2 regions of the Veillonella sp. AF13-2 genome follow, and region 1 is predicted to be linked to the other one. Evidence: a T-box and tRNA genes for the amino acid it is inferred to sense, from the RefSeq annotation. Region 1 holds a T-box; the other holds one or more tRNA genes.

What was found. A T-box is a leader RNA that pairs with one kind of tRNA and senses whether it is charged. The one in region 1 lies ahead of cysS (cysteine--tRNA ligase), so its partner is inferred to be a tRNA-Cys.
Region 2: it encodes a tRNA-Cys, which carries the amino acid that the T-box ahead of cysS (cysteine--tRNA ligase) is inferred to sense. The anticodon was not compared.

What each region holds. Positions count from the first base shown of each region.
Region 1 is NZ_QTMT01000001.1:395,047-411,300, reverse strand. It holds gene DWV85_RS01950 (multidrug efflux RND transporter permease subunit) at 1-735, opposite strand, end outside; gene DWV85_RS01945 (efflux RND transporter periplasmic adaptor subunit) at 750-1,877, opposite strand; gene DWV85_RS01940 (Type 1 glutamine amidotransferase-like domain-containing protein) at 2,124-2,741, opposite strand; RNA gene ssrA (transfer-messenger RNA) at 2,934-3,275, opposite strand; gene bioF (8-amino-7-oxononanoate synthase) at 3,451-4,611, opposite strand; gene DWV85_RS01925 (6-carboxyhexanoate--CoA ligase) at 4,616-5,344, opposite strand; gene DWV85_RS01920 (hypothetical protein) at 5,344-5,844, opposite strand; gene smpB (SsrA-binding protein SmpB) at 6,000-6,470, opposite strand; gene rnr (ribonuclease R) at 6,479-8,842, opposite strand; gene secG (preprotein translocase subunit SecG) at 8,901-9,137, opposite strand; gene sigH (RNA polymerase sporulation sigma factor SigH) at 9,143-9,817, opposite strand; gene DWV85_RS01895 (NYN domain-containing protein) at 9,891-10,424, opposite strand; gene rlmB (23S rRNA (guanosine(2251)-2'-O)-methyltransferase RlmB) at 10,427-11,158, opposite strand; gene DWV85_RS01885 (ribonuclease III domain-containing protein) at 11,160-11,636, opposite strand; gene cysS (cysteine--tRNA ligase) at 11,626-13,074, opposite strand; T-box leader at 13,124-13,330, opposite strand; gene DWV85_RS01875 (bile acid:sodium symporter family protein) at 13,571-14,524, opposite strand; gene gltX (glutamate--tRNA ligase) at 14,661-16,130, opposite strand; gene DWV85_RS01865 (bifunctional 2-C-methyl-D-erythritol 4-phosphate cytidylyltransferase/2-C-methyl-D-erythritol 2,4-cyclodiphosphate synthase) at 16,133-16,254, opposite strand, start outside.
Region 2 is NZ_QTMT01000001.1:592,522-608,775, reverse strand. It holds gene DWV85_RS02885 (TrkH family potassium uptake protein) at 1-1,332, shown strand, start outside; gene DWV85_RS02880 (MBL fold metallo-hydrolase) at 1,348-1,944, shown strand; tRNA gene DWV85_RS02875 (tRNA-Asp) at 1,995-2,070, shown strand; tRNA gene DWV85_RS02870 (tRNA-Phe) at 2,076-2,151, shown strand; tRNA gene DWV85_RS02865 (tRNA-Gly) at 2,159-2,233, shown strand; tRNA gene DWV85_RS02860 (tRNA-Cys) at 2,243-2,317, shown strand; tRNA gene DWV85_RS02855 (tRNA-Leu) at 2,332-2,420, shown strand; gene DWV85_RS02850 (DUF523 domain-containing protein) at 2,527-2,982, shown strand; gene DWV85_RS02845 (phosphoethanolamine transferase) at 3,077-4,909, opposite strand; gene DWV85_RS02840 (segregation/condensation protein A) at 5,079-5,804, shown strand; gene scpB (SMC-Scp complex subunit ScpB) at 5,817-6,326, shown strand; gene DWV85_RS02830 (pseudouridine synthase) at 6,328-7,056, shown strand; gene DWV85_RS02825 (NAD(P)/FAD-dependent oxidoreductase) at 7,053-8,300, shown strand; gene cmk ((d)CMP kinase) at 8,309-8,992, shown strand; gene DWV85_RS02815 (lysophospholipid acyltransferase family protein) at 8,985-9,605, shown strand; gene DWV85_RS02810 (bifunctional 4-hydroxy-3-methylbut-2-enyl diphosphate reductase/30S ribosomal protein S1) at 9,596-11,494, shown strand; gene der (ribosome biogenesis GTPase Der) at 11,608-12,942, shown strand; gene plsY (glycerol-3-phosphate 1-O-acyltransferase PlsY) at 12,942-13,538, shown strand; gene DWV85_RS02795 (NAD(P)H-dependent glycerol-3-phosphate dehydrogenase) at 13,542-14,540, shown strand; gene rsmD (16S rRNA (guanine(966)-N(2))-methyltransferase RsmD) at 14,608-15,159, shown strand; gene coaD (pantetheine-phosphate adenylyltransferase) at 15,164-15,655, shown strand; gene DWV85_RS02780 (hypothetical protein) at 15,667-16,134, shown strand.

The DNA of each region.
Region 1 (16,254 bases):
TTGTTCAGGTGTCACAAGACGACCTTCAATTTTGATAGGATATTGGAATGCTTGTTCCCCATTAGTAGGATTTTGACCTACTGTACCTGCTGCAGCCTGTAAGTTTTGACCCTTAATAGCTGCCGTTACTTCAGAAATAGTAACACCAAGGTTTTGCATTTTGGCAGGATCTAACCAAATGCGCATAGCATAGTCAGAACCGAACTCTTGTACAGAACCTACACCCTTAATGGCTTTAATAGCATCCATCATATAGTTGGTACTATAGTTCTTTAAGAATGTAGAATCATAAGTACCATCAGGTGAGTTCAAGGAAAATACCATAGCCATATCACCAGAAGATTTAGTAGTTGTAACACCAACTGCTTGTACCTCTGCAGGTAATTGAGCAAGTGCTGCTTGTACACGGTTTTGTGTATTAACCGTATCCATATCGGCATCTGTGCCTTGATTGAACTGAACAGTCAAAGAGTAACTACCATTACTAGAGCTACTAGATGTCATATAGTCCATATCTTGTACGCCTACGATTTGTGTTTCAATAACACTGGCTACCGTATCATTAACAACTTGAGCCGTTGCACCTGTATAGGCAGTGTTTACACGAACTGTAGGTGGAGAAATTTGTGGATATCGAGCTATCGGAAGGTTCATCATAGAAATGAGACCTACCAAGGTAATAACAATGGCTATTACAATGGCAAAGATAGGTCGATTAATAAAGAATTTCGACACGATCTAGCCCCCTTCTATTTTGTAGTTTTTAATTGTTCTTTTGAAAGCAATTTAGCATTAACCTTCACACCGTTTTTAACCTTAGTTAAGCCATCAACGATGATTGTGTCTCCAGGTGCTAAACCGGCTTTAATAATTGTATCGCTACCACTTGTACCGCCAACTTCAACACTTTTTTGTTCTACTACACCATCAGCATTTACAACATAGATAAAGTTTTTATCCATGATTTGAAGAATGGCACGACTAGGAACAAGAATAGCATCTTTAAGTTTTTGACCAGGAGAAATCACTGTAGCAAACATATTTGGCAACAACAAATGATCAGGATTTGGGAAAGATGCTTTCAACACAAGCTTACCTGTTGATTGATCAAGACTTTTTGCGGCTTGAACAATAGAACCCGGTTGATTATACGTTTCGCCATCAGCAAGTTTTAATTGAATATTTGGACCATTGGAATCATCGCCAGTTGGATTTTTCATGAAGTCAAGATATTCTTGCTCTGTCATACTAAATTCAACAAAGATAGGATCGATAGAATCAATAGTTACTAATGTTGTAGAACCTGCTTGTACAAATGTCCCCATATCGATATCATCCATACGTAATGTACCAGAATATGGTGCATATACCATTGTATCGCCATAGTTATCTTGAGCAATTTTTACGGATGCTTGGTATGCTTCATAAGCTGCCTTAGCTTGTTCTACAGTACTGCGTTGTGTATCTACACGTTGTTGCGCAATAGCATCTTGTTGAGCTAATGTTTCATAACGATTAAGGTCTACTTCAGCATTTTTATAGTTTGCATTAGCTTGAGCTGCTTGTGCTTCTGCATTAGCAAGAGTAGCTTCGTATTGACGAGAATCGATACGATATAATGGCTGGCCAGCTACAACTTGCTCCCCGCCTTTAACAAATTTTTCAACTACGTAACCAGTTACACGAGCATGTACAGCTACAGAGTTTTCTGCAACTACCGTACCAGCATAGGTTTGGTTTACCTGTGCATCACTTGCAGTAATTTTGTATGCATTGACACTCACGTCACCTGCTTGCTGTTGATTACTGCCACAACCAGCAACCATTACAGCGGATACAACGAGAGCCGCTAACATACGGGAATAACGGAACTTCATTATCTGTACTCCTTTACACGAAACTAATCATCTATGTGTCATAATTACATAAATTTCTTTATATATTTTACAGGATTATATAGATAAAGTCAATTTTTCCGATACCCCTCTACCTTTGTAGAACATAGATAAAATCTGATTAAACCCACATATATTGTATACAACAAAAATGTTAAAAACTATTGACATTTTATATTCAATATGAACTTAAATAGTTTTAGAATTATAAAACTATATATTACTAGTTTACTTTTTTTCAGTTAATACCGTATAACCATGATCCTCAACTAAGATTACTTCATTATTGTTTATCGGCACTAATGGTATCTTATCTTGATAAGTATCTAATGTTTTCTGAGCAGTCTCTTCAAATGGATATTCCCCTATATGAGGTAAAACATAATGATTAAATACATTTACACCCATATAATCATCTAATTCAGATGCTATACTTTTATCATCCATTATCTGATTATATTCAATATTTTCAGACATAATAATTGCGCCAGCAGATTCACCAATATATAATAAGCCTTCTTTGATTCTTTCATAAAGTAGGCCTATAAGATTTTTCTTTTTCAGCTCTTGTAATAGATAAAATGTGTTACCACCAGATATACAGATACATTCAGTCTTTGAAAGTTTATTCTTTAAATAATCTTCATCATATTTAGAAATATCAATAATTTCCAATTCATATCCTAAAGACTTTAACATCTCAACACCTTCATCAATATATCCAGTATATGGTTCAACATTTCCAGCAGTAGGAATAAAAATTATTTTATTTGAAACCATTTTTGAAAGATACTTTTTTGTTATACTTTTTGCTCCTGCTAAATATGACATAAGTAAAATTTCCATGTCTTATCACCTCTAAGATTCTTTATTTAAATTAATATGAAAATTTTATGTTTAATATACAAAAAACCGCCTAAGAATCTACCTAGACGGTTTTAAAACCATTTAATCGGCTGTTCTATATCAATTATAGCCGAATAATCACAAATTTATCTGTAAGCGCAGACTTATTTCTTAAAATGTACGCTTCTATTTTGGTGGAGATGAGGGGAGTCGAACCCCTGTCCAAAAGTGTTGCCATATAGACTTCTCCGAGCACAGTCTATGATTTAAGTCTCAGGTTGCTATCGCTCACAGACAAGCTACACAACCCCAGTTCATATTGTCTCGCCTAATTCATATGAACAACTAAATTAGACCAGCCTACTGTTTGACGTCCATTCACACTTGGTAGGCACAAGTATGAGGGACGTAGCTTATGCAGCTAATGCAAAATTTTCTTCTGCGTTTAAATGTTTTCCCACCGTTTAACGGCCTCATGGAACGCCGACTCGCTATCTATACCACACGCACCCCTGTCGAAACCTTTACATCCCCGTGCGTCGGTTTAATAATTATAAGCCTATTTGGTATTACTGTCAATTGTATGAAACCTTTACAGTTCAGATATATTCACTCTTCTTAGACTACTCGATTTATCTAATATAGACTAATTAACCAATCAATTTAGGATTCTTTTAATACTGTCTTTATTTAGATATATTATCTACTATCATGAGTCTAATTGCTTCAAAGCATTATGCAGTGATTGGCACACATAATCAATTTGTTCTTTATTATGAGCAGCTGTAACGGTTAAACGAATTCTACTTTCACCAACAGGAACTGTAGGCGGACGTATCGCTGTACCTATAATTCCAGCATTGTATAAATAATTTGATACTGTTAGAGTATCCTCATTACTACCGATAAGTATTGGGAAAATTGGAGTATCATTCGTAGCATATATTCCTATAGAATTTAAGCAATCTGCCATATAGTTCACATTATTTTGTAGTCGCCTTAAAACAGATGTATCAGACTCAAGAACATGTAATGCAGCCAGGGCTGCCCCTATGTCAGCAGGAGATAATGCAGTGGAGAATATAAAGCTACGACTCATATTCACAAGATAATCAATGATGGTGCTATTAGCAGCTACATAGCCGCCAACAGAACCTAACGATTTGCTCAATGTACCTAGCTGAATATCCACTTCTTTTTCAAGACCATAATAAGCAGCCGTTCCATGACCGCTACCAATGGTACCCGTCGCATGAGCATCGTCTACCATAAGTAAAGCATTATACTCACGGCTAAGCTCGTAGAGCTTATCCAATGGAGCTATATCGCCATCCATGCTAAATACACCATCTGTGACAATTAGCTTTCTTGTATTTCGTTCTACTTCTTTCAATAAATACTTTAATTCGTCTACATCACAATGGTTATAAGCCTTTACAGATCCTCTACTCAGTCTACAACCATCTATAATACTAGCATGATTTAAAGCATCGCTAAAAATAATAGTATTCTTATCTGCTATGGCAGAAATGGTTCCTACATTTGCCATGTAACCCGTATTAAATACGAGGGCTTTTTCTGTATTCTTAAATTTTGCTAGTTCTCTTTCAAGATCTGTAAACAAGGGAAATGTACCGGATACTAGACGCGATCCACCTGATCCAGTACCATATTGTTGAGCCCCTTTAATGGCCCCTTCTATTACACGTTCATCAAAAGTAAGCCCTAAATAGTTATTTGATGCCATCATCAAATATTCTTTATCATCTCTTCTAACCCGTACTGCGTCTATAGGGCAATATTCCGTTAATGTGCGCAAATTTAGGTTATTGATTTTATTATCTAATTGCTCTTGGAAGAATTTATACATACAATCACCGCTGAACAAGTACTGGTGCTTTTTCCAAATACTTGATTACACAGTCCACATCAGTATTTGTTTTAACAAAAAATACACGCCCTCCTAGATTAGATCCAAATTCTTTCATGCTAGGAATTCGATGGTAAATATCATTGCAAGCCACATAGCCTACTGTGTAATCAGGATCATCAGACCAACATAATTCACCTACAATCCCTTCAGCAGATTGTACTTTAGAGGCCAATACTAAGGCCTCTCTCATATGTTCATTATCCCCTAGTTTTTCAGAATCAAAGGAGTCCATATGACTCACGCGAACACCACGGTTACCAGAATCTATGCGCTCACCAGAAATTGCGTCAACCAACATAGCACCTCGCATAGATGAATCTAAACCTTCTAATAGATAAATAGCATGTTTAACAGCAGTTTCACTAATATCAGCGCCCTGTAAAAGTTCAACAGCTAATTGATGCGCCTCAGCAACAGTATTAGCAAAATGTTCATTTACTTTTAAGCATTCTATATATGTAATTGTTTCTGAAGGAATCAAGTCCACTGTAATATTGATAAAATCAGCTGTCCCCTTACTATGATGTAGTGCTCGTTCGGCTAAAGACTGAGCGATAGCTCCAACTTGATTTAAGGTCACAATGCGTTCTGCGCCAGAAATATGGTGGCCCCCGTTTTCATGGGGACCACCTTGAGCCGCGCGCATACGCACACTATATAATTCGTCCATTATGATACCTTACCTTTAACTACATTACTTTGAGGTACTTGGTTGTGAATTTTATGGAATACTTTCACAAATACTGGTGCCATAATTACTGTAAAGATCATACCTGGAACTGCGAGAGCTATCATCGGTAATGCAGCCTTACCAACGTATAAAGACAAGGATAATCGCGCTAAAGCAGATGCAATTGGACCAGAAACCATAATACCTATCATGTGATTATGGCAAATCCAAAGGATTAGTCCCACAATGAGCCGGAATTGCATAGCAATCATAACATTTAAAATAGTTTGAGTACCTAATGCTAAGCCTATTAGACTAGATAAACAACCACTTATAATATACTTTTTAAATCCGAATACGGCACATATCGCTACCGCCAACGGGGCTGATAGTTGAAACTCTATACCTGGAATGACATTAGGTATTTTAATAGCCCCTAATACAGTAATCATGGCAGTTAAAATAGCAACCTCTGTAATGTACCGAATGTTCTGATTCATAATATATCTCCTCTACTTAGAAAATGTCAACTACAAACACCTCTTATTGTTTACATTATAAATTCTCACTGTATTTTTATCAACCACTAAAAATAATATAGTTAACAAATATATAAAAAAGAACCAAGCCATATCGACTTGATTCCTTATGACTCTTAATATTTTTGTTGTTCTTTGATTCGCTTAGCAATATCGCGCTTGGCATCACGTTCCGCCATATCTTGACGCTTGTCATAAAGTTTCTTACCAGTTACTAGACCTACAGTAACCTTTACATAACCGTGACTGAAATGAAAGTTTAGCGGCACTAAAGAAAATCCTTTTTCCTTAACTTGAGCATGTAACTTATTGATTTCAGATTTATGCATCAACAACTTGCGTGTCCGCTCCGGTTCATGGTTAAAACGATTACCTTGTTCATACGGACTGATATGTACACCATACAATAAAATTTCCCCTTTATCTATACGACAAAAGCTGTCCTTAAGATTAAGCTTACCTTGACGAATAGACTTTATTTCAGTTCCTGTTAAAGCAATACCAGCTTCATAGGTTTCATGAATATGAAAATCATGACGCGCCTTACGATTGTCAGCAATAAGCGATGGGCTAGATTTCTTTGCCATATTCTCCTCTATCGTTTACGTTTACTTTTAGATTTTTTAGATTGACTACGTTTTGTAGCTTTATTTGACTTCTTGCGACTCGATTTACCTTTTTTAGATTTTTTACTGAAAGCATCATATCTAGAACGCCCAGCTTTTGAATCATCTCGTTTAGAAGTTTTTCTACCGTTTTTTCGGGATGACTTTCGCCCCTTTAGATTTCCAAAACCATCACGACTAGTAGCATGGTCAGAGCCACTACTCAATTGTTCTTGGATAGCCATCAGATTATCTACTTCACCAAGAACAAAATCGATTTGTTTCTTTTCTACATCGGCTTTTACAAGTGTAACAGTAACCTTTTCACCTAAGTGATAGGTTTTACCTGTCCGCTTACCAACAAGAACAAAATGTTCTTCGTCAAAGAAATAATAATCGTCGTTCATCATGCTAATATGCACGAGACCGTCGATACCATTCTCTAACTCTACGAACATGCCAAAGGAGGTTATGCTCGCAATAGTGCCTTCAAAAACTTCACCTACAAATGGAACCATGTATTGAGTCTTCTTTAGATCCGTAGTTTCTCGTTCTGCCTCGGTTGCCACTTGTTCTTGTATGGAAGAATGTTCCACAGCACCAGCTAAGAAAGCTTCATCTACATCTCGTTTAGAGTATCCACCCTTCCAGTGCATATCCGCTTTTAAAAGTCGATGTACCATCAAATCCGGATAACGTCTAATGGGAGATGTAAAATGCGTATAGCAAGTGGATGCTAACCCAAAATGGCCGACGTTTTCAATGCTATATTTCGCTTGCTGCATAGAACGTAAGGTCATAATTTGAGCCACTTGCTCGATATCTTGTCCCTTCACTACATCAAGGATTTTTTGGAAATCTCGTGGTGTTACACCATCAGCACTAAGGACAAGAGTTTGACCTAAATAATGTAATACCTTTTGGAATAAATCCAATTTTTCTTCACTAGGATGTTCATGAATACGATATACCGATGTACGTTGAGTATCCTTTAAATGCGTAGCTACCGTCTCATTAGCAATGAGCATACATTCTTCGATAAGCCGCTCTGCCATAGTTCGATCGCGTTTTACGATACGCAACGGTGTACCATCGAGATCAAGTAATACCTTATATTCCGAAAAATCAAAGTCTAATGCCCCTCTACGACGACGCATACGATTTAAAATCTTAGAAATTTCTGCTAAGTCACGAAGCATAGGAATAAAATCTACTAAATCGTCAGGAACAATATTTTCCTCTAACGCTTTATAAACTTCTTTATAGCTGCAACGACGTCCTACATGGATAATAGACGGACGAATACGATAATTAACAACTGTACCTGAATCATCAATTTCCATCATACACGTCATAGCATAGCGATCTTCATGGGCATTTAAACTACAAATACCATTCGATAATACCTCTGGTAACATTGGTACTACGCGGTCCACTAAGTAAACTGAAGTCCCCCGCTTGTATGCTTCATTATCAATAGGCTGGCCTGAAGTAACATAATGACTAACATCCGCAATGTGTACGCCTAGCTCATAATTACCATTTGGTAATTTACGACCACTTACAGCATCATCAAGATCTTTTGCATCTTCTCCATCGATAGTTACCATTTGTAAGTCTCTAAGATCCCACCGCTTCGGATCTTCATGAACAATAGTATCTATCTTCTCACTTGCCTCAATTACCTCTTTAGGGAATGCAAAAGGAATCTTATGATTAGCCATAATACAGTTAATGTCTAGGCCTACATCCCCCTTATAGCCTAAAATTTCTGTTATAATTCCTTCAGGTTTTTTATTGCCTTCAGGCCATTTTGTAATTTTTACTAGTACCTTAGCTCCACTCCGAGCATCTAAAGTATCTTTTAAATCTACAAAAATATCTGTTCCAATACGTTCATCATCTGGTACAACAAAGCCGAAGTGTTGTTGTCTGTCGTAAGTACCAACTATGGTTTCATTAGCACGCTCAATAACATCAACGATGATGCCTTCACGTTTATGCTTTGTATAATCTGATGGTACAATACGAACACGTACCTTATCATTATGCATAGTAGTTCCTTTATTTTGTTCTGCTACATAAATATCTTCATCATTTAGCATAATAACAAATCCATAAGATTTACGATATCCTTTGTAGATACCTTCATATTCTTCATGCTGTTGATCTTCATATCGGTATACATCTGGTCGAGATGAAGTTAATACGCCTTCACGGGCGAGCATTTTCGCAGATCGAATAAACATTTCAAGATCTTTGCCACCTCGAATACGATTATCCATTGCTGCATCCTCAATATGGTATGCATGTGGTTGTATAGATTTATAAAAGTCCAATACCTTCTTCTTCAAATCTGCACCCCCTTATTAGGATGAAAAAAGAAAAAGCCTGCAAAGCAGGCTTTCATCATTAGAATTGATTAATCATTGCCCCTAACACTAAGCTCAACACAGCAAAGATAATCCCCAATATAATCGTACATTTAGATAAGAAAGCATCTAAACCGCGTTGCTTACCACCAAAAGAAGAGTCTGCCGCACCAGAAACAGCACCGCCCATGCCTGCATTTTTGCTATTTTGTGCAACAACTACTACAATTAATAAAATAGATACGATTACTTCTACAATCATTAAGAAATTTGTCACGACTGTCATCCTTCCTGTGATGCTCGATGCGAGCCCAATACACGATGTTCTAAATACTTCTCTAATTTACGTTTTACCCTTTGTAGCGCATTATCAATAGATTTAACACTACGATCTGTGACCTCAGCCATTTCTTGATAGGAACGTCCATCAAGGTATCCTTCCAAGACTTCCCATTCGAGATCACTTAAAATATGACCAATATTGCGCTCAATATCATCTAGTTCCTCTTGACTGATAATGAGGTCTTCAGGATTTGTAATCTTTGTTGAAGATAGCATTTCAATCAATGTACGCTCAGAGTCCTCTGTATACACCGGTTTATTTAAGGATATATAGGAGTTCAAAGGCGCATGTTTTTGTCTTGTAGCCGATTTAATAGCTGTAATAATTTGTCTAGTTATACAAAGTTCCGCAAAGGCTCTAAAAGACGCTAATTTATCATGTTTAAAATCTCGCGTCGCCTTATAGAGTCCAATCATCCCTTCTTGGATGATATCCTCTCGGTCGGCACCTACCAAAAAATAGGAGCGAGCCTTAGCTCTTACAAAGTTCTTATATTTATTAACAATATAATCGATTGCAAACTCATTTTGCTCTTCCTGAGCTATGACCACAACTTGCTCATCGGTCATTTCCTTGAAATTGTAATCGGACTTGCGTGTATGAATCATTTTCATAAGCTCCTCCTTACAATTGAGCGAGAAAAACCAATATATTTATTATACTGGAACGGTATATGATTTTCAACTATCAATGACCTCGACGCAATTTCTCGAGCTTTTCAGCAACTTCAGGAGATAATAAACCTCCCACTTCATTACGACGCACTGAGAATTGATCACGTCTATGTTCATGAGCATATTGAAGTCGTTCTTCTTCCTTAGCAATACGAATCATATTTTGCAACTCACGAGCAGGAATGCGCAACCCGCCAGAGCCTAGAATTTGATTCTGTTCTGCCCCATCGGAGGTTACAACATATACATTAGTATATTTGCCTTTACGTAAAAATACCTCTCGTTCAATAAAGGAATCCGCCGTTTCTCCATCCTCAGTATACACTTCGATAAATCCACTTGTAATAGATTCAATGGAACCTCCAGATTTTGTATACTTACCATCAAATACAAGGATTACTTCGTAACCCTTAAATTTACCATAGTTCAACAATCTATCTCGAAGCTCCATTCTCGCATGTTCTAAAGACTCATGAGCCAATTTTTTCAAATGAGTCCAAGCAAAAATAACATTATAGCCGTCTACAATTAAAATATCTTTTAGCATGATTATTTCGCCTGGCGTTGACGTACCGCCTCATACATAAGAACTGCAGCTGCAACAGATGCATTCAAAGAATTCAAATTTCCATACATAGGAATTGTTACAAGGAAATCACAAGCTTCTTTTACAACGCGACTAATCCCCTTACCTTCATTACCAATGACTATAACCGTAGGAATTGTCATATCTGCTTCATACAAGGTACGATCACCTTCCATATGAGCCCCCATTACCCAAAATCCTTGTTTTTGAAGTTGTTTAATGGTTTGCACTACATTGCCAATTTGTACAAGTGGAATTTGTTCAATAGCTCCAGCAGATGTCTTTGCAACAGTAGCATTAATAGGCGCATTATGTCGTTTAGGAATGAGTACAGCCGTAGCTCCCGCACATTCAGCAGTACGAATGATAGCTCCCATATTATGTGGGTCTTCAACCCCATCCGTTAAGATGAGTAAAGGAACCTCATGTGTCGTTTCTTGTAATACCTCTCCCAATTCTTTAAATTGAACGGCCGATACAAGAGCTATAACCCCTTGATGTGGTACCTCCAAATCGTACTTATTCATCTGTTTAACTGGTGTAGGTCTAACTTCAATTCCTTGAGATTTAGCAAGGCCTACAATATCAGCTAACCCTGTTTTTACCTTATCTTCACTGACCAGAATACGTTGAATAGAACGGCCACTTTTAAGGGCTTCTTTAACCGCATTGCGACCTACAATATAATTATCCATACTACATACCTCGTAGAGTTATAGAAAAGGCTTGCCCCAAGATATGCTGTAAGCGGTCTTCTTGGCGCGTTTCATAAAGAAATCCTAGTACTGCTTCAAAGGCCGTACTACTGCGATATTCTTGAACAGTACTACTTTTAGGCACGTTTACATTACTATTTCTAGCACGGCGTGCAATAGCTTGTTCCTCTTCTGTGAAAGCATCTTCTATTTCTAGCAATACTTTCGCCTGTGATTTAGCACAAATAAATTCAGTAACAATTGTATGCAATACCTGTACCTTTGTGATATTCATTTGCACTACTCGTTCGCGTACATACATGGAGTATACTGCATCGCCGATATAAGCTAGCATAACTGCATCAGCACTTAGGCACTCTTCTATAGTCCGATTACGCAAACGAAGCGGCTCTTCTTCAAGAGCCGTCAGTTTTTTTATCGCTTCATTCTTTAAGAATTGAAATTGTTTAAACTTCACGTTTTTTCCACCGTGCACCTTGAGGGGAGTCCTCAATAGTAATACCAATCTCAGCTAATCGATCGCGAATACAATCAGCTAATGCCCATTGCTTTTGGTCCCGACAAGCTTGACGTACAGAAAGAATAACTTGCATTAATTCTTCGTATTCAGCAGCATTAGCACCCGTATTGCCTTCCCAAGCTTTTTCAAGAACACCAATAACATCTGTCATAAATTTGAAGATTCGTTTCACTTCAGCAATTGCCTCTTGGCAAACAACGCCTTCTCTACTTGTTACAGCTTGATAGTAGATATTAATTTCTTTTGCAAGACCGAACATACTAGAAGTTGCTAGAGCAGTGTTGAAATCATCACTCATAGCATCCTCAAATTCTTCTTCGTATGCTTTCGCTTTTTCTAATAAGCGTTGAGCTTCATCACATGAGCCTGGCTCACATTTTTCAAGGTAAAGAAGGTTTTCAATAGCTGTGCTTAACCGTTCCAAAGATTTATTAGCTTCTTCTAGACGCTCATCAGAGAAATCTAATGGGCTACGGTAATGCGTGCTCAATAAGAAATAACGCAATGCATCAGGACTATATTGTTCTAAAATATCTTTTACCAAGAAGAAATTATTCAAGGACTTAGACATTTTTTCAGAGTTAATAGTGATAAAACCATTGTGCAACCAGTAGCGCACTGCTGGATGTTGACCAGAGCAACCTTCTGATTGAGCAATTTCATTTTCATGATGAGGGAAAATCAAATCGCTACCACCACCGTGGAAGTCAAATTCTGTGCCTAAATATTTTTGGCTCATAGCAGAACATTCAATGTGCCAGCCTGGACGACCATTCCCCCATGGGCTTTCCCAATAAGGTTCACCAGGTTTTGCTGCTTTCCACAAAGCAAAGTCCATAGGATTCTTCTTACGACCATCTACTTCAATACGTGCGCCTGCCTCCATATCGTCTAATGTACGACCAGATAACTCACCGTAATGTTCAAATTTCTCCACACTATAATATACATCGCCATCGAGTTCATAGGCGTAGCCCTTGTCAATCAATGTTTTAATCATAGCAATGATATCATCAATATGCGTAGATACACGTGGATACATATCAGCCCGTTGTACACCTAATGCATCCATTACTTCAAAATAACTATCGATATAACGATTTGCAATGGTATCCCAAGAGACGCCTTCACCATTAGAAGTATTGATGATTTTATCATCCACATCAGTAAAGTTTTGTACATAGGTTACTTTATAGCCTACATGTTTCATATAGCGACGAATTACGTCCCAAGTCACAAAAGGACGAGCATTGCCAATATGAGGATGATTGTATGGTGTGACACCACATACGTACATTTTTGCCTCACCTGGTGTTACAGGATTAAAAACCTCTTTTTGGCGCGTCATAGTATTATAAACAGTAATTTCTCTCATCGTTACCGATGCCTCCAATTTTGTAAAATAAAAAAGACCTCTCATCTCATACAGAGACGATGGTCCGCGGTTCCACTCTGTTAGGTACCAATAGCGATACCCACTCATCGCATAACGGTGCGTCGCCGGACAAACCTACCTATAATCGGAGTGTCAGCTCGTGAATGCATTTCATCTACCTATCCATGAACCCTCCCACCATCGGTTCTCGCTAAAAAGTTAGTTGTAGAGTACTTCTTTCAGTCTCAGCTATTAAAATAATCTATATTCATATATAAAAATATTTTACCAATAAAGCTATAGAATGTCAATATTTACAAGAAAGATCCCCATCTTTCATAGGCAGCTATTCACATATCATACATAGGTATTTTAAATAGCTTAATTAGAAAGATGAGGATATATAATCAGAATATTAAATTACTATTATCATTCATAACAATAGCTTTTATAGCACACAAGTAATAATAATGTCATTACATCAAATCAATTAATATTAAGCATTTTCTAATTTATCTTGATCATCATGTTTACGGCAAATACCGGCAAAAATAGATCCTGTAAAGTTATGAATAATGGAGAATACTGCACCTGCTACCGCAGCTTGTGGTGTAAAGTGTTTTAGTGCTAAAGATACGGATAATGCAGAATTTTGCATAGCCACTTCGATTTGCATAGCACGACGAGAAGACACATCAATACTAAGAGCTTTACATATAAAGTATGTCACAACATAACCACTCAAATTTTGTACTAAACACGCTACAAAAATAATGAAACCAGTTTCGGCAATTTGCTTTTGGTTAACTGCAGTTACAGCTGCCAAGATAAGCAATACCGCGATAGCTGCAATGGTTGGACATACAGATTTTACAGGTTCAATTTTTGCGCCAATAAAGTAATTCAATACAATCCCCAAAATAATTGGTACTAACACGATTTTTACAATGGATATAAACATTGGCATAAATTGAATTTCAATAGAAGATGTTGCACCTGCATATAATACGACAAATAAAGGCGTTAAAATAGGTGCCAATAATGTGGATACAGTTGTTGCTGATACGGATAAGGGAACATTACCATTTGCAAGGAAGGTCATTACATTAGAAGCAGTACCACCAGGACATGCACCCAACAAGATAAAACCAATCCCAACTTCTGGAGGAAAATTAAATGCTAAGGCTACTAAGAAACCTGCCAATGGCATCCATAAGAATTGGATTACGGATACGAGAATAACCTTCATTGGTTGCTTAAATACATCAATAAAGACTTGAGCCGTTAATGTTAACCCCATCGCAAACATAACAAACTGTAGCATGTAAGCAATATATGGAGTCATCCAAGAAAATACTGCAGGTAGCATATATGCTAAAACAGCCATCAATAGTACTATCCAGGATAGATAACTATTGAATAAGTGATTAATAGAACGAATAACACTCATAAAAACACTCGCTTTCATAATAAATCAAAATTTAATACGCCGATTATTATAGCATTTCTATAGAATATTAACAACACATACAAAAGGAGTTCACATAACACTTGTTACGTGAACTCCTTTGATTAATTGATCAAATTTATTTTGTTAATGCACCTACATTATCTAAACGATGTAAGCACTTTTCTTTACCAAGTAATGTAACAATATTATTCAAATCCGGACCATGCATTTGACCTGTTAAAGCTACACGGATTGGCATAAATACGAATTTACCTTTTAAAGAGGTTTCTTTCATTACGGCCTTGATTGTTGCTTTTACAACTTCAGGTGTAATTTCATCAAGTTCAGCCAATGCATTCCGGAAAGCGCCGAGAACTGTTGGAGCTGTTTCTTCATTCAATACAGCACGCAACTCCTCTTCATGCCCCTCTTCAAGGAATACTGTTTCGCCCATAAACAAGCCTACATGATCTTTAATTTGAGCACCATAGCTAATATGATCACGGAATGTAGAGCATAATAATGCCAACCAATCAATATCAGCTTGATTCAAGCTATCTGGAGCTAAACCAACCTCTTTCAAATGCGGTAAACAAAGATGGAATAACTCTTCATCACTCAAATTCTTCATATAGTGGAAATTTATATGGTTCAATTTATCAATATCAAACACAGCAGGATTTTTCGCTACCCGATCCATAGAGAAAGCCTGAATTAATTCATCTTGTGTGAAGAATTCTTCTTCACCTTCAGGAGCCCAACCAAGAAGTGCCAAGAAGTTTACAAGTGCTTCTGGCAAGTACCCTAATTGTTTGTATTGTTCAACAGAGGTAGCACCATGACGTTTGGACATTTTTTTGTAATCTTTACCAAGAATCAAAGAAATATGACCAAACTTAGGGACCTCCCAACCAAGAGCTTCATAGATAGCCATTTGGCGAGGTGTATTGGATAGATGTTCCTCTGCACGAATAACGTGAGTAATCCCCATCATATGATCGTCCATTACTACAGCAAAGTTATATACAGGAATACCATCGGATTTAACGATAACGAAGTCACCTACACCATTGGACTCAAAGGATACATGCCCACGTACCATATCATCAAAAGCGTATGTTTTATTCAACGGTACACGCAAACGAATTGTAGGTTTACGACCTTCAGCAATGTATTTAGCCTTTGTCTCTTCATCTAAGTGTTCACAATGACCGTTGTATTTTGGTGTTTCCCCACGATCCATTTGATCTTGACGCACCGCATCTAACTCTTCAGGTGTGCAGTAACACTCATAAGCTTTACCTTCATCCAATAAGCGTTGTGTTACTTCTTTATATAAATCAAGACGTTCTGTTTGACGGTAAGGACCATTATTACCACCTACATCAATGCCTTCATCCCAGTTCATGCCAAGCCATTGTAAGGAAGCTTTAATATTCTCTTCACTTTCACGTGTAGAACGAGCTAAATCTGTATCTTCAATGCGCAATACAAATGTGCCTTTTTCCTTACGTGCTAATAACCAGTTAAATAAAGCAGAACGAGCACCACCAATATGGAATGGACCCGTAGGGCTTGGAGCAAAACGAACTTTCATGGAACTCATGATTAAATCTCTCCTTCATATACAGAAACGACAGCTTGTGCAGCAATGCCTTCGCGGCGACCAATAGCCCCTAGCATTTCATTTGTTGTCGCTTTAATACTAATACGATCTAATGGTATCTCTA
Region 2 (16,254 bases), 200 kb from region 1:
TCTTATTACGGTTGTGAAAGTCAAAGCTTTAGTATTCGTGATGGGTTCTTAGTTGTATCCTCTACTTGGATATTCACGGTTATTTTGGGGGCTTTACCTTTTTTGGGGAGTGGCATATTGACTAATGTTTTTGATGCTTTATTTGAAGCCACTTCGGGTATTACTGCAACTGGTGCAACTATTATTTATAGTGTTGATACGTTACCAAACACATTTGTATTGTGGCGTGGCCTTATGCACTGGGTTGGAGGGATGGGGATCATCGTCCTTATCTTATCATTTTTAAAGAATTTAGGAGCAGATGCAGCACATTTCTTTAATGCAGAGGCATCTGTACCAAAGCCTGGTGTTGTAATGCCGCGTATTCAATCAATGGCTACAAAGCTTTGGCAGTTGTATATTGCCTTTACTGCTCTTTGCTTTCTTATGCTGTGGGCTGGAGGCATTGAACCTTTTGATGCGTTAAACTATGCCTTTTCTATTATTGCCACGGGTGGATTTGCACCGACATCAGCAGGGGCTTTTATCTATGAACAAAGTAATTATATTTGTTTAGTATTTATATTCTTTATGTTTCTTGCTGGTGGCAATTTCTCTGTGTATTACAATGCACTTCAAAAAGGAATTCACGTTTTAATTAATGATTTTGAAACACGTATGTACTGGCTTGTAGTGTTTATTGGTATTGCCATTGTATCAATATCTCTAGCATTACAATCTAGCTATTCTAGTCCTTTAGAGATTGTTAGAAATGCTGCCTTTAATTTAGTTTCGCTTCAAACTGGTAGTGGTTTTGCTATTAGTGATTATGATTTGTGGCCTGCTGCAGCACAGATGATGTTATTTATTTGTACATTTTTTGGTGGTTGTAGTGGTTCTACAACGGGCGGTGTAAAAATTATACGACTTATTATTTTGATTAAGAGTTCTATAATTTATTTGCGAAAATCAATTCATCCTGATATGGTTCAAGTAGTACGTATTAATGGCAAACCGATGCCTACTAAATGGATCCAGATGACACATCAATTTTTATTTTTATATTTAATGATTTATGTGGTATCTGTTTTTCTAATGACTTGTACTGGTCTTAATACATATGATTCTATGCAAGTGGTCACGGCCTTTCTTAGCAATGTAGGACTAGGGTTTGGTGGCTTTGGTCCTACTGATTCCTTTAATGTTATGCCGGATACTGCTAAATGTATTGCTATTGTAGACATGTTACTAGGTCGTTTGGAGTTATTTACGATTTTAGTTATGCTTCACCCTCAGTTTTGGGAAGGGTATTTTATTAAAAAAGAGGTTCCTAAACGATATCGTATTCTATAGGAGGGCGGGAACTATATGGAAGTTATAAAACGTCCTCTAGGGCTTTATAAAGCAAATTGTTATGTGCTTATCAAAGAGGGAAAATCTATAATCATTGATCCGGGTTTTCATTGTAACCACATTATTGATATGGTTGCAGATTCTCAACCCATAGCAGTTTTATTGACACATGGTCATTGTGATCATGTGTCAGCCTTGGATGAAGTGTGTACACATTATAATATTCCCGCTTATTTACATCCTTTAGATCAAGAATTGTTACAGTTAATTCGACGGAGACCAAGTGTATATAAGAAAAAAATGTATACACATTGTAATGATTTAGTAGAGGGGCAATTACAGTTAGATCCTTTTAATATAATAGTTCATCATACACCTGGGCATAGTGCTGGATCGGTTTGTTTAGAAATTGAAGGCCATCTATTTACTGGTGATACTTTATTTAAACAAAATGTGGGAAATACAGATAATTATAACAGTAATCCAGCTGATTTGATTAAGAGTTTGAATCATCTTTTAACTTTGTCTAAGGAGTTAATTGTTGAGCCTGGACATAGGGAATCTACTATATTAAAACATGAGGAAGAATTTATTAAAAATATTGTAGTATAGTGTTGACAAAAGTCCTGATAACCGATATACTAAGCAAGTACTTTGGTTACGGCCCCGTGGTGTAGCGGTTAACATGTCGCCCTGTCACGGCGAAGATCGTCAGTTCAAATCTGATCGGGGTCGCCATTTATGCCTCGGTAGCTCAGTTGGTAGAGCAACGGACTGAAAATCCGTGTGTCGACAGTTCGATTCTGTCCTGAGGCACCATTTATATGCGGGAATAGCTCAGCGGTAGAGCACCGCCTTGCCAAGGCGGGGGTCGCGAGTTCGAATCTCGTTTCCCGCTCCAATTTTATATGGCGGCATAGCCAAGCGGTAAGGCAGAGGTCTGCAAAACCTTTATTCCCCAGTTCGATTCTGGGTGCCGCCTCCACAATCGTTACCCATGCCGGGGTGGCGGAACAGGCAGACGCAACGGACTTAAAATCCGTCGGTTGGAAACAACCGTACCGGTTCGATTCCGGTCCTCGGCACCAATTAAGACTAACTTTGGGTTAGTCTTTTTTCTTATATACAATTAAAACGATTTGTGAAAATTATTACTATAAGTTACGTATAAATATATAAGAGATAGATAAATCTATGAATAAGAAACCTAAGTTATTGATTAGTGAATGCCTATTTGGTGTACCCTGTCGATATGATGGCAAAGACAATTATATAGAAACGATAGAGGCTCTAAAGGAATATTATGAATTAGTACCAGTATGTCCGGAAGTGTTAGGGGGACTTAGTACGCCTCGTGATCCTGCGGAGCGTCAAGGTAAACGTATATGTACTGTTAATGGAGCTGATGTTACAGATGAGTTTGTAAGAGGTGCTCAATTAACAGTTGATATTGCACTAAAATATGGTTGCAAGCAAGCTTTGATGAAGGCGAAAAGTCCTAGCTGTGGATATAAGTGCATTTATGATGGAACTTTTACTAGAACATTGAAAAATGGTCATGGATGTACTGTAGAGGCTCTATTAGAAAAGAATATAAGAATTTATACGGAAAATGATATAGAGCTTTTGCTTGCAGAAAAAAAGAGATGAGTTAAACTCATCTCTTTTTGGTTATATTAAGTTGTTTTACTATTAAAATAACTTAATACAATAGAAAAATAATGGCTACAATATCAATTAAAGACTACTTGTTTGCATTAACAGGATCATTTGCTAATGGTTGTTCACCAAGTAATGTAGTTAAGTTATGTAGATTAAATCGATATTGAGCATTACTAAAATCTCGTGTTGCATCATATCGTTGACTTGGAGCATGCATGAGACCAACTAATGTATCGTATAGCAAATCATTAGTAAAGAATTGATGCTCGTGTTTTGCAAGTACCTCAGCAGTCTGTGGATAGGTTGAGCGATATTGTGGAGATAGGTATACCCAGAATGGAATATGTGTCATAACAAAATCAAATGTATCAGGGTTATGCGATTTGTCTAAACTTTCACCGTGATCGGAGAAATACACCATGGCTTGTAAGTTTAATTTGTCTTTGCCATAATTGTAAATTTGTTGTAATAACCAGTCTGTGTATAATTGGCTGTTAGCATATGCTTCTTGACCATCAGGATACGGACCTTGCTTCCACTTGCTAAATTCATGAGGGTAACGGTCATTGTAATAAATATGACTACCCATAATATGTATAACGATAAAGTTGTTTTTGGTAGGATCTACAGTTTCTAATAATGGCAATAGAGCTTCATCATATCGATCTGAGAATGCATAAGATTCATGGGCCCATTTTGTTGTGTCTGCAGTCTTAGCCATTAATGAAATAGCTGTATCATATTCACCGAATACACCTTGATTGCTAAACCAAGAAGTCGTGTATCCCGCTTTTTTAGCAATATCTAAGATATTGGCTGAATCAAGAAATGGTTTATCATCATATTGATTTCGTTCAGATAGTGCACGCTCCAAGGTTGGTACTGTTTGTACGTACGATGAATAGGCATTATCAAAGAAGACAAAGTCTTTATTGTCCGAACGCATATTGCCTTGCCATGGAGTATCGTCATATGGGAAGTTTGGATTATATACTTTCATATAATCTCGAGAACTAGATTCGCCAATGACTAGAATAATAGTACCAGGTGTTTTGTTCACCGCTGTTTCCTTTGTGTCTAAATTAAAGGAATCAAATACTAAGTGGTGATTATCATTATATTGTTGCATTTGTTTTACATAATCGCCTGCAGCAATCCAGTTCGCCACAATACAGGTTTGTGGGAACAAGAAGAATGGTACATATACTAAAAAAGCTACAAGGGATGCGATAAGCATAGCTGAGCGCATAGGACGTGTAGTATTTAAGTTTACTACTGCTTTCATACCTAAGTTAGACCAGTACAATAAATAAGTCCATAAGATAAGACCAATACTTATTGCTATAAGACCAGGTATTCCAGCTGCATTCTTTAAAAAACCAAATGCTTCTTCTGGATTGGTCATATATACGGCGAGCAGACTGGCTGGCGTTAAGCAATGCCAGGTAGTCATGTAATAGCCGATCTGTAAGAATGGTATTAAGCTTAAAATCATGGAAATAATAGCCATGATCAAGGACGTTGTCTTATGGAAGCGATTTGTTTGGTTCAGTAAAAACTGAATGCCTGATAATCCCATGAAAATTAATAAGCCAAATAAAAAATCATTAGCAAATTCATAGAAGTATAATGGCTTCACATAGGACCAATGGAATAAAAGAGGAAAGGTAAGTGCCCATAAGATTCCGACTAGGCCATACCCTAAAAAAGGCCTGTGGAAAACGGTACACCCCATAAAATATTGAAATAAAAAGGTACCTACAATTGTTGGTACAGCTAAAATCGTAATATCCTCTACATCAAGCCCTAAGGTTATGGGCTCATAAATTAAAAATAAGATGATATATAAAACAATACCTATAATACCAAAGCGAAAAATTGGATTTCGCCCAATTTGCCTCACACTCGATGACATAATAAATCCTCTCTAAAAGGAATACACAATAACGTATCTTTTTTTAATATAAAATAATTACAATAATAAAGATAGCAGATGAGTGTAAAAAAAACAATTATTTGAAAGTACTACTATAAATGCTTTATAATTATATAGTTAAAAACATTTTTTCTGAGGATTGGGTTTTATGGGAGATTATAACTACAAGTTGGACGTTTTTGAAGGTCCCCTTGATCTGCTCTTGCATCTCATTGAAAAACATAAAATAGAAATTACCGATATTCCTATCGTTGAAATAACGAGTCAATACTTGGCATATCTAGACAATTGGAACCATTTTGATATTCATTATAGTAGTGAATTTCTTGTTATGGCATCTACCTTATTACAGATTAAATCACGCATGTTATTACCTAAGGCTGAACCTGAGCCCGATGAAGTAGAGGATCCACGTGACGAGTTGGTAGCAAAATTAGTAGAATTTAAGAAAATTAAGGATATTACATCTCTATTAATGGAGCGTACCGCTGTATCTGCGAATATATTTAGTCGTCCTGAAGAAACGAGTGTGCTTGGATTAGATAGTGTATATAATTTGGAACTTTCACAGTTATATCAAATTTTTTATCAAACTATAAAACGGGCTAAAGAGTTACCAGAAGAAGAGACAATTCGTGAGGTAAAGGTTGAAAAGGATACGTATAGTTTAGAGGACATGATTATATCCTTGTCTAGTCGTATACATCGTGGCGAATGTCTATATTTTAGGGAGTTATTAGTAGCAATTGAAACGAAAAGTGGTATGGTAACTATCTTTATGGCTGTTTTAGAATTATTAAAACAACAAGTTATGGAAATGCGCTATGAAGATGATGATATTATATTCACTGCTACCTTAGAGAGGGCCGTGTAGAAAGGGGGCCATATGAGCTTACCAACGATGCATTTAGAAGCCGTTTTGTTTTCATCGGCAAAGCCTATATCGATAGATATGTTAGCAGAAGTGTTTGGGCTTTCCACAGAGGCGACACAAAAATATATAGAAGAATTACAACGAGAACTAGAAGAACAGAATCGAGGTATTCGAATACGTATATCTGGAGCTGGTGTTGAATTAGTAAGCGCTGTTGAATGTGCTGATTATGTTGGGCATATTCGTAAAAGAGAAGATAAATTATCTAATGCGGCTATGGAAACATTAGCTGTTATCGCCTATAAGCAGCCTATTACAAAGGCTGAAATCGAAGAGGTGCGCGGTGTAAATAGCGATAAAATTATAAAACAATTATTAACTCGATCTCTTATAGCTGAATTAGGTCATAAGGATACTGTAGGTAGACCGATTCTATATGGCACGACTGATGAATTTTTGAGAAGTGCTGGTGTAGAATCGATAGAAGCCTTACATCAAGAAGTTTCGGAAACAGAAGGATAGCATGGAACGATTACAAAAATATATTGCCAGTTGTGGTATTGCATCACGGCGTAAGGCAGAAGAACTAATTACAGAAGGTAAAGTACAGGTCAATGGTCGCAAGGTAACCGAATTAGGGGTCAAAATTAATCCACAAAAAGATAAGGTTAAGGTTAATGGCCAATTATTGGCTCAAGAGAAACCAGTATATTATTTGTTAAATAAACCAAAGGGTGTCATTACATCTGTGTCTGACCCTCAAGGTCGAGAAACAGTTTTAGATTATATAAAAAATGAAACGAAAAGAATTTACCCTATTGGTCGTCTCGATTTATATACAGAAGGTTTGTTACTGCTTACGAATGATGGAGAGTTGGCACAAAATCTAACACATCCATCTAAAGGCATTGAAAAGACTTATGAAGTTCGTATCAAAGGTCGTGTTCGCGATGATGATTTACAAATTATTGCAAATGGTGTAGAGCTTGAAGATGGTATAACTGCACCTGCAACAATTGTAGATTTAGGTTTTGATGATCATAATGGTGTACATGAAGTAGAAATTACAATTCATGAAGGTCGTAATCGTCAAGTTCGTCGTATGTTTGAACACTTTGGCTATCGTATTCATAATTTAAAACGTATTGCGTATGCTGGTCTTACTTTAGGTGGTGTGAAACGAGGCGCTTCTCGTCAACTAACAATTCGTGAAGTAAAAGCGCTAAAAGCATTGGGGACAGATAAGGCATGAAGCAAATCATAGTCATTGGCGGTGGTGCGGCAGGTCTAATGGCAGCTGTTATAGCAGGCCGTGAAGGAGCACGCGTCATCTTATTGGAAAAAATGAATATGGTTGGCAAGAAAATGGGCATTACCGGTAAAGGTCGCTGTAATATTACGAATAGTGCAGATATGACCGAATTTATAAAAAATACGCCTGGTAATGGTAAGTTCTTGTACGGTGCCTATGAACGCTTTAGTAATGAAGATCTTCTGGACCTTTTGCATAGTTGGGGGTTAAAAACTAAAGTAGAACGTGGGGGACGAGTGTTTCCTGAATCCGATTCTGCATTAGAAGTTCGCAATATCTTTATGAAAATCCTAAAAAAGTATAATGTTCAAGTTCATTTAAATGAACCTGTTACATCGATTACTGTACAGGAAAATCGTGTAGTTGGTGTTACAACGGATAAGGAACAATATGCTTGTGATGCTGCTATTATTTGTACTGGTGGTGCATCTTATCCATTGACAGGCTCTACTGGTGATGGTTACGTTTTAGCCGAAAAAGTGGGACATACTATTACTGATATTCGTCCATCCTTGGTTCCTATCGTTACAAACGAAACGTGGGTAAAGGAAATTATGGGGCTTAGTCTTCGTAATGTTGAGGTTTCCGTAATTTCTAAAAGTAAGGTACAAGCAAAACAATTTGGGGAAATGATGTTTACTCATTTTGGTCTTACGGGGTCTACAATTTTATCATTAAGTCACACGGTAGGTAAGTTGCTTCGTAAGAAAAATCCTCAAATTACCATTGAAATTAATCTTAAACCTGCTTTAACTACAGAAGTATTGGATAAGCGCTTGCAAAAGGATTTTGATTTATATTCTAAAAAACAATTGTCTAATGGGATGAAGGATTTACTACCTGTAAATCTTATTCCCATTGTTATAAAGCTTGCTGAGTTAAATCCGGCTAAACCAATTAATCAAATTACAAAGGAAGAGCGTTTGCGCTTATGCCATGTATTGCAACATATGACAGTAACTGTTAAGGAATTACGACCTGTAGCGGAAGCTATTGTTACAGCAGGTGGTATTTCATTAAAAGAATTTAATCCTAAAACTATGGAGTCTAAATTGATTAGTGGTTTATATGGTGCTGGTGAAGTACTAGACATAGATGCTTTTACAGGAGGCTATAATTTACAAGCTGCCTTTTCCACAGGCTATGTGGCGGCCATGCATGCCGTACACGGTGATGAAGAATAGAGGTTATTATGAACACTAAAAAAATTGCCATTGCTATTGATGGTCCTGCTGGGGCTGGTAAAAGTAGCATTTCTAAAGTAGTGGCCAATGAGTTAGGGTATTTATATATCGATACAGGTTCCATGTATCGCGGTGTTACATGGGCAGTTCTTGATAGTCAAATTGATGTTAAGGATCAAGCTGCTGTAGAAGCTTTATTACCTTCTTTAAATTTGACTTTAGAGCCTACTGCAACAGCATGCAAGGTCTATATTAAAGGAAAAGATGTTACATCATTAATTCGCCAGCAGCAAATTAATGATAATGTATCGACTATAGCTTCTTATAAAGGGGTTCGACAATATTTGGTAGAACGCCAACAAGAGATGGCCGCCGTTGGGGGAGTTATATTAGATGGACGTGATATCGGTTCTGTCGTATTACCTAATGCAGAGCTAAAAATTTATTTAACCGCTTCTGTAGATGCGCGTGCAAAACGTAGATGGTTAGAAGTACAAGGTACATCAAACGAGCAAACACTAGACGAAATTAAAAAGAATGTTGTTAGTCGTGATGAAATGGATAAAAATCGTGAAGAGTCTCCACTTGTATGCGTTGAAGATGCAGTAGTTGTAGACTCTAGTAATATGAATTTCGATGAAACTGTGGCATATATATTGAATTTAGTACAGGAGACAATCAATCATGAATAAATTTTCTACCTGGTTATGGCGTACCGCTTTTTGGCTTCGCTATAAGGTAGGGTATGGGTTGAAAGTATATGGTCGCGATAATTTTCCAATGGAAGGGCCTGTTATCGTTGTGCCTAATCATTTAAGTAATAACGATCCCCCTATCTGTGGCTATGCTTTGCCTAGACATGTACACTTTATGGCTAAACAAGAATTATTTGTGAATCCCATTTCACGTTTTTTTTGTACATGGCTTGGTGCATTTCCGTTAAATCGCGGTGCTATTGATAAAGTTGCTATTCGTCATGCCATGGGACTACTTAAAGACAATAAGGTTTTAGGCATATTTGCAGAAGGAAACCGTCAAAAAAGTGGTAAACTTGGTAAATTCCATGATGGTGCAGCATCAATTGCTCTTAGAACAGGTGTTAGCATAGTGCCTGTTGCTATCATTGGCTCTCACAATATGGAACGTAATAAAGTGGCTTGTATTATTGGTAAACCAATCCCAGTTGAAAAAGCTAAAGCGACTCCAGAAGCAATTCAAAAAGTAAATGATAGTGTTAAAAGTGAAATCCAACGAATGATAGATTCTTATCATAATAATTGTATAGAGGAGACTTTATGGAAATAATTTTGGCTGAAAACCATGGTTTTTGCTATGGTGTAAAACGGGCTGTCGAAATGGCAAATGAAGCTGCAAATAGCGATGGTAAAAGCTATACATTAGGACCTATTATTCACAATCCTCAAGTTGTAGGTCGTCTTGAAGATAAAGGGGTAAGCCCTGTTCAAGAAGTGTCTGATATCGCTGAAGGCACAATGATTATTCGCTCTCATGGTGTAGGCCCTGCTATTTATGAAGAGGCAGAAGAAAAAGGATTACATGTTGTGGATGCCACATGTCCACATGTAAAAAAAGCACAGCAAGATGCAAAGTCTGTTATAGATGATGGTATGACTTTGGTGATTTTGGGAGAAAAAAACCATCCTGAGGTCAAAAGCATTAATTTATGGGCAAATAACGAAGGAATAATCATCGAAGATGAAGAATCCGCCCAAAAACTACAAGTTGTGGAAAAAATGGGCGTTGTTGTACAAACAACCTTTTCACAATTCAAATTTAACAGTATAATAGACATATTAGAGAAAAAATCTAAGAATCTTAAGGTTTTCAAAACGATATGCAATGCAACGCAAGAACGACAGAATTCTGCCGTTGATTTAGCACGTAATGTAGATCTTATGATAGTGATAGGCGGTAAGAACAGCGGCAACACAAACCGATTGGCAGAGGTTTGTCGTGACGTTGGATGTACAACGTATCACATTGAAACTTCTACTGAATTACAACTGGAATGGTTTAACCGAGTACAGACGGTAGGAGTAACAGCAGGAGCATCGACTCCCGACTGGATTATTAAGGAGGTCATTGAGACAATGAAAGATTTTGCAGAATTATTAGCAGCCGAAGGTCAAGAAGAATTTAAGAAAGGGAACGTTGTAGAAGGTACAGTAGTTCAAGTCGAAGATGAACGAGCTTATGTATCTTTTGGCTACAAAACTGAAGCCATTTTGAACAGAACTGAAATTTCTTATCCAGCACCAGAATCTGCCAAAGATGTGTTAAAAAATGGTGATGAAATTAAAGCAGTTATCATGAATCACATCAAAGAAGATAATCCTATTTATCTTTCCATGACTCGCTTGGCTAAAGATGAAGATTGGCAATATGTTATCGAAGCACAAGAAAAAGATGAAGCTATCGTATGTAAAGGTATTGATGCTATCCCAGCAGGTTTAGTAGTAACAGTTAAATCCCTTCGTGGTTTCATTCCATTGTCCCAAGGTGATGTTCATTTCGTGAAATCCTTGGACAACTTGGTTGGTACAGAATTTGAAGCTAAAGTACTTGAAATCGATGAAAAGAAAAACCGTTTGGTTCTTTCCCGTCGTGCAGTATTGGAAGTGGAACGTCAAGCTAAATTAGCTGAAGCATTGAAAAATATCAACGTTGGCGAAAACTATAAAGGTATCGTTCGTAAAATTATGCCTTATGGTGCATTCGTAGATATCGGCGGTATTGAAGGTTTACTTCACATTTCCGATATTTCTTGGCAAAAAATCAAAAAAGTGGAAGATGTTCTTTCCGTTGGCCAAGAAATCGAAGTTAAATTACAATCTTTCGACGCTGAAAGCAATAAATTATCCTTGTCCTTAAAAGCTTTATCTAAGAGCCCATGGGACGTTGCTGAAGAAACATTGCATGTTGGCGATGTTATTAACGGCAAAGTTGTTCGTTTAGTAGCTTACGGTGCATTCGTAGCTGTTAATGACGACATCCAAGGTTTACTTCACATTTCTCAAATTACAAAACAACGTAATGCGAAAGTTGAAGATTACTTGAATCGTGGTCAAGAAGTTGAAGTTAAAATCATTTCTCTTAACAAAGATGAAAAGAAATTGGGTTTGGCTTTGACTGAGTTGATGGAATCAAAAGAAACTGCAGAAGACGCTGAATAATTCATTGTCTAATATAAGGCTAACCAAGGTTTCCTTGGTTAGCCTTTTTGCGTACTTTACTTAGTATATGATAAAATATAGTAATGTATTAGATTAGATAATGAGGTGAAACTATGGCAAAACCATTAGTGGCTGTTGTAGGCCGTCCAAATGTAGGTAAATCTACACTTTTTAATGCCATTGTTAATAAACGTATCTCTATCGTTGAAGATATTCCTGGTGTGACAAGGGACCGTATTTACTTCGATGCAGAGTGGTTAAATCGTGAGTTTACAATGATCGATACTGGTGGTATCGAGTTCATTACTGACAATAGTCATGTTATTCCTAAGATGATGCGACTACAAGCGGAATTAGCAATTGAAGAAGCAGATGTAATTCTATTTGTCGTTGATGGTAAACAAGGTATTGTACCTGCTGATGAAGAGGTCGCAAATATTCTTAGAGCTAGTGGAAAACCTGTTGTACTCGTAGTTAATAAGATTGATAGTGTAAATCAAGAACCGAATATTTATGAATTTTACAATCTTGGTTTGGGGGACCCCATTGGTATTTCCGCTAAAAATCTTATGAATTTAGGTGATCTATTGGATGATACTGTAAAACATTTTCCTCCAGTAGGTACTAATGTAGATGATGAAGATACTATTCATGTTGCTATTATAGGTCGTCCAAATGTGGGTAAATCTTCTTTGACTAACGCATTGTTAGGACAAGATCGTGTAATTGTATCTGATGTAGCAGGTACTACTCGAGACTCTATTGATACGTATTGGACTCATGAGAATCAAAAGTTTGTACTTATTGATACAGCAGGTATGCGTCGTAAGTCTAAAATCGAAGAAGCCGTTGAACGATATAGTATTGTTCGTTCTTTGCGATCAGTAGATCGTGCTGATATTGTAGTCCTTGTACTAGATGCTCAAGATGGTGTTACAGAACAAGATAAAAAAATTGCAGGTTACGCTTACGAAGCTGGCAAGGGTGTAGTAATTGTTGTAAATAAATGGGATCTTGTTGAAAAAGATGATAAAACTACATTGCGATTTACCGAAGATATTTATGATGAATTAGGTTTCTTGCAGTTTGCACCTATCCTGTTTGCTTCTGCTCTAACTAAGCAACGTATTCATCGTTTAGCTGATATGTTGAAGTTCGTATCTGAACAACAATACCGTCGTGTATCTACAGGGACGTTAAATCAATTATTACAAGATGCACAAACCGTAAATCCTGTGCCGTCTCGCAATGGTAGAATTCCAAAAATCTATTATATGACGCAAGCTAGTGTTAAGCCGCCTACATTCATTTTATTTGTAAATGAACCAGAGCTAATTCACTTCTCTTATATGCGTTTCTTAGAGAATCGATTGCGTGAATCCTTTGGTTTTGAAGGAACACCGATTCGTTTAGTATTACGTGGCAAGAAACGGGATGATGAAGACTAATGGATATTATGATTATTGTATATGCTGTATTATCATATCTTATCGGTTCGATTCCTAGTGGATTAATTATAGGTAAGTTTTTCTTTAATACAGATGTACGGCAATATGGCTCTAAAAATATTGGCGCTACTAATACATATCGTGTTATAGGTCTTAAAGCAGCCTTACCTGTATTTCTATGTGATGCTTTAAAAGGGGCAGCAGGAGTAGTGCTACTCTCACCCTATGGGCCTATGTTTATGATCTTAGGTGGTATTCTTGGAATGATGGGGCATAACTGGTCTGTTTTTCTGAGCTTTAAAGGTGGTCGTGGCGTTGCTACGGGTTTAGGTGTACTTATTGCTCTTTCACCAATAGTAGCATTGATTTGCTTTTTGGTATGGGGTGTTATCGTATACTTCACTAAACTTGTATCTTTAGGCTCTATCATTGCCGCTGCATTAGTACCAGTACTGATGTATTTCACTGGAGAATCCTTCTGGTTTGTTGGCTTTGGCGGATTAGCAGCTTTGTTTGTCATTGTACGTCACTGGGATAATATTAAGCGTCTACTTGCTGGAAATGAGTTAAAAGTAGAGCGCATTAAAAGGGATTAAAGAATGAATGTTGTTGTTATCGGCTCTGGTAGTTGGGGGACGGCCCTTGCTATTAAATCCGTTTTAGCTGGAAATACTACAACTATATATTGTCGTCGTCCAGAATTTGCAGATAAACTTGCAAAAGACTTAGAGAATAAAGACTATTTACCAGGTGTAAAACTTCCAGAAGAATTACAATATAGTTCTGATTTAGAGGCCTGTATTAGTAATGCCGAAGTGGTATTAATGGTTACTCCTTCTGTACATGTACGTACCAGTTTAGAGGCTATTAAACCGTATGCTCATAAAAATCAAGCCTATATTCTATGTTCAAAAGGTGTAGAACGAACCAGTGGCAAACTTTTGACGACTGTGATGAAAGAGGTTCTTGCTACCATAGGGTGTAATTTAGCGGTTTTGTCTGGACCTAATCATGCAGAAGAGGTTGGTCGCAACTTACCTGCTGCATCTGTGCTGAGTACTGAAAGCCTAGAGGTAGCTACAACATTACAAAAGGCATTATGTAGTCAAAATTTTAGGATTTATGCAAATACTGATATGATTGGTGTTGAACTAGCAGGAGCTACGAAAAACATCATTGCCCTTGCAGCTGGTATTGCAGATGGTTTAGCTTTAGGGGATAATTGTAAGGCTTTACTATTAACACGTGGTCTTCATGAGATGACTCGCTTTGGGGTGGCCTTAGGGGCCCAAAAAGAAACCTATGCTGGTCTTGCTGGTATGGGGGATTTGATTGCTACTTGTATGAGCCCACATGGTCGTAACCGTGCGGCTGGTCAAAAACTAGCCGAGGGTAAGACTATGGATTTTATTGTTAATCATACTAATATGGTTGTAGAAGGATTTTTCGCAACAGAAATTATTTATACAATGGCTTGTAAACATCAAATTGAAATGCCTATAACGAAGGCTTTATATGAGGTTTTATACGAAAAAAAATCTCCATCCATAGCATTAGCTGAGTTGATGGGGCGTGATATTAAAATTGAAGTATCATAAATAAAAGATACTTTTAATTTGGTTATTTATATACTATAATTAATGAGTATAATCTTGTGAGGGTTGTATGCGAATTATTGGCGGAACTGCTAAGGGACATGCTATAAAAGCACCTAAAGGATTAGATACTAGGCCTACACTTGATCGTGTTCGTGAAAGTGTATTTAATGTATTAGCCAATAAAGGTATATTTGGTTCTGATATACTAGATATATTTTCTGGCACTGGTGCAGTAGCAATTGAAGCCTTAAGTCGTGGTGCAGCACATGCAGTAGCAGTGGACTTTAAAACGGGAAAACTAATTTTAGAGAATGCTAAACATTGTCGTGTGGATGATCGGTTAGAAATTATTCCGAGGAAACTTTCACAATTAAAAAATTATATAGTAGGGCGACAGTTCGATTATATATTTTCTGACCCGCCATATGAAAATGGATTTATACAAGATACCATAGATTTGGTTGTGAACTATGATTTGTTAAAACCTGAAGGTGTTTTATTATTAGAACATCATAAGGATGAGGTTTTTACCTTACCAGAATCATGGGAATGTATAAAAGAACAGAAATTTGGTTATACGTTGGTTTCCTATTTTGTAAAGACAGCCGAAAGGAGCTAAACCTGTGCGTATAGGTGTATGTCCGGGTAGTTTTGACCCAGTTACTAATGGACATGTTGATATTTTTGAACGGGGCAGCCGATTGGTTGATAAATTAATCATTGCTGTCAGCTCAAATCCGAATAAAAATTCCTTATTTTCTATGGAAGAACGGGTTGAGATGATTCGAAATTCTGTCAAACATATTCCTAATGTTGAAATTGATTGTACAGGTGGCTTACTCAATGAGTATGTTAAATCCAAGAATGCTACTATTATTATTCGAGGATTACGTGCATTGAGCGACTTTGAATATGAATTTCAGCGCGCATTATTTGCAAAATATTTGGATGATGACATTGAAACAGTATTTATTATGACAAATAACAAATACTCTTTTGTCAGCTCCACGGGTATTCGTGAACTAGCTAAATTTGGTGGTAAGCTAGATGGTCTTGTTCCGGATGATGTTAAGGAAAAACTTGAAGAACGCTTTAATACGGTCCATAATAAATAGGGGTGAATTGTATGAAAACAGAAAAATTATTAGAAGATTTAGAGGTTCTTATTGAATCTAGCAGCCGTATTCCTATGACTACAAAACGTATGGTTGAGGAAGACGAAATTATGCGTATTATTGATTCTATTCAGGAATCCTTACCTTTGGAACTTGAAGAATCTCGTCGTATTGTAGCAGATAAAGATAAAGTGTTAGCTGATGCTCAACGTCAGGCTGAAACTTTGATTGATCAAGCTAAAGACTACATTGCTAAATTGACAGCTGAAAGTGAACTTGTAAAACAAGCTCAAGAACAAGCGAATCAAATTATTAATGCAGCAAATCAATCCTCTGATGAGTTGAAAGCTAGTTCTATTCAATATGCTGGTGATGTTCTTAAATATGTTGAAAACAACTTGGAAAAAACATTGGAAAGCTTGCGTCAAAATCGTGAAAGTTTGAAACAAACTGAACAACGTACAGAAGAAAACCAATAGTTTAAACAAAGGCTAGATATCATATTATATCTAGCCTCTTTTTTTATATTTTAAATTCCATAGAAAACTTAAGATAAGTAATATCAATTTTCAGATCAATATGTAAAAAATAATGTGAGC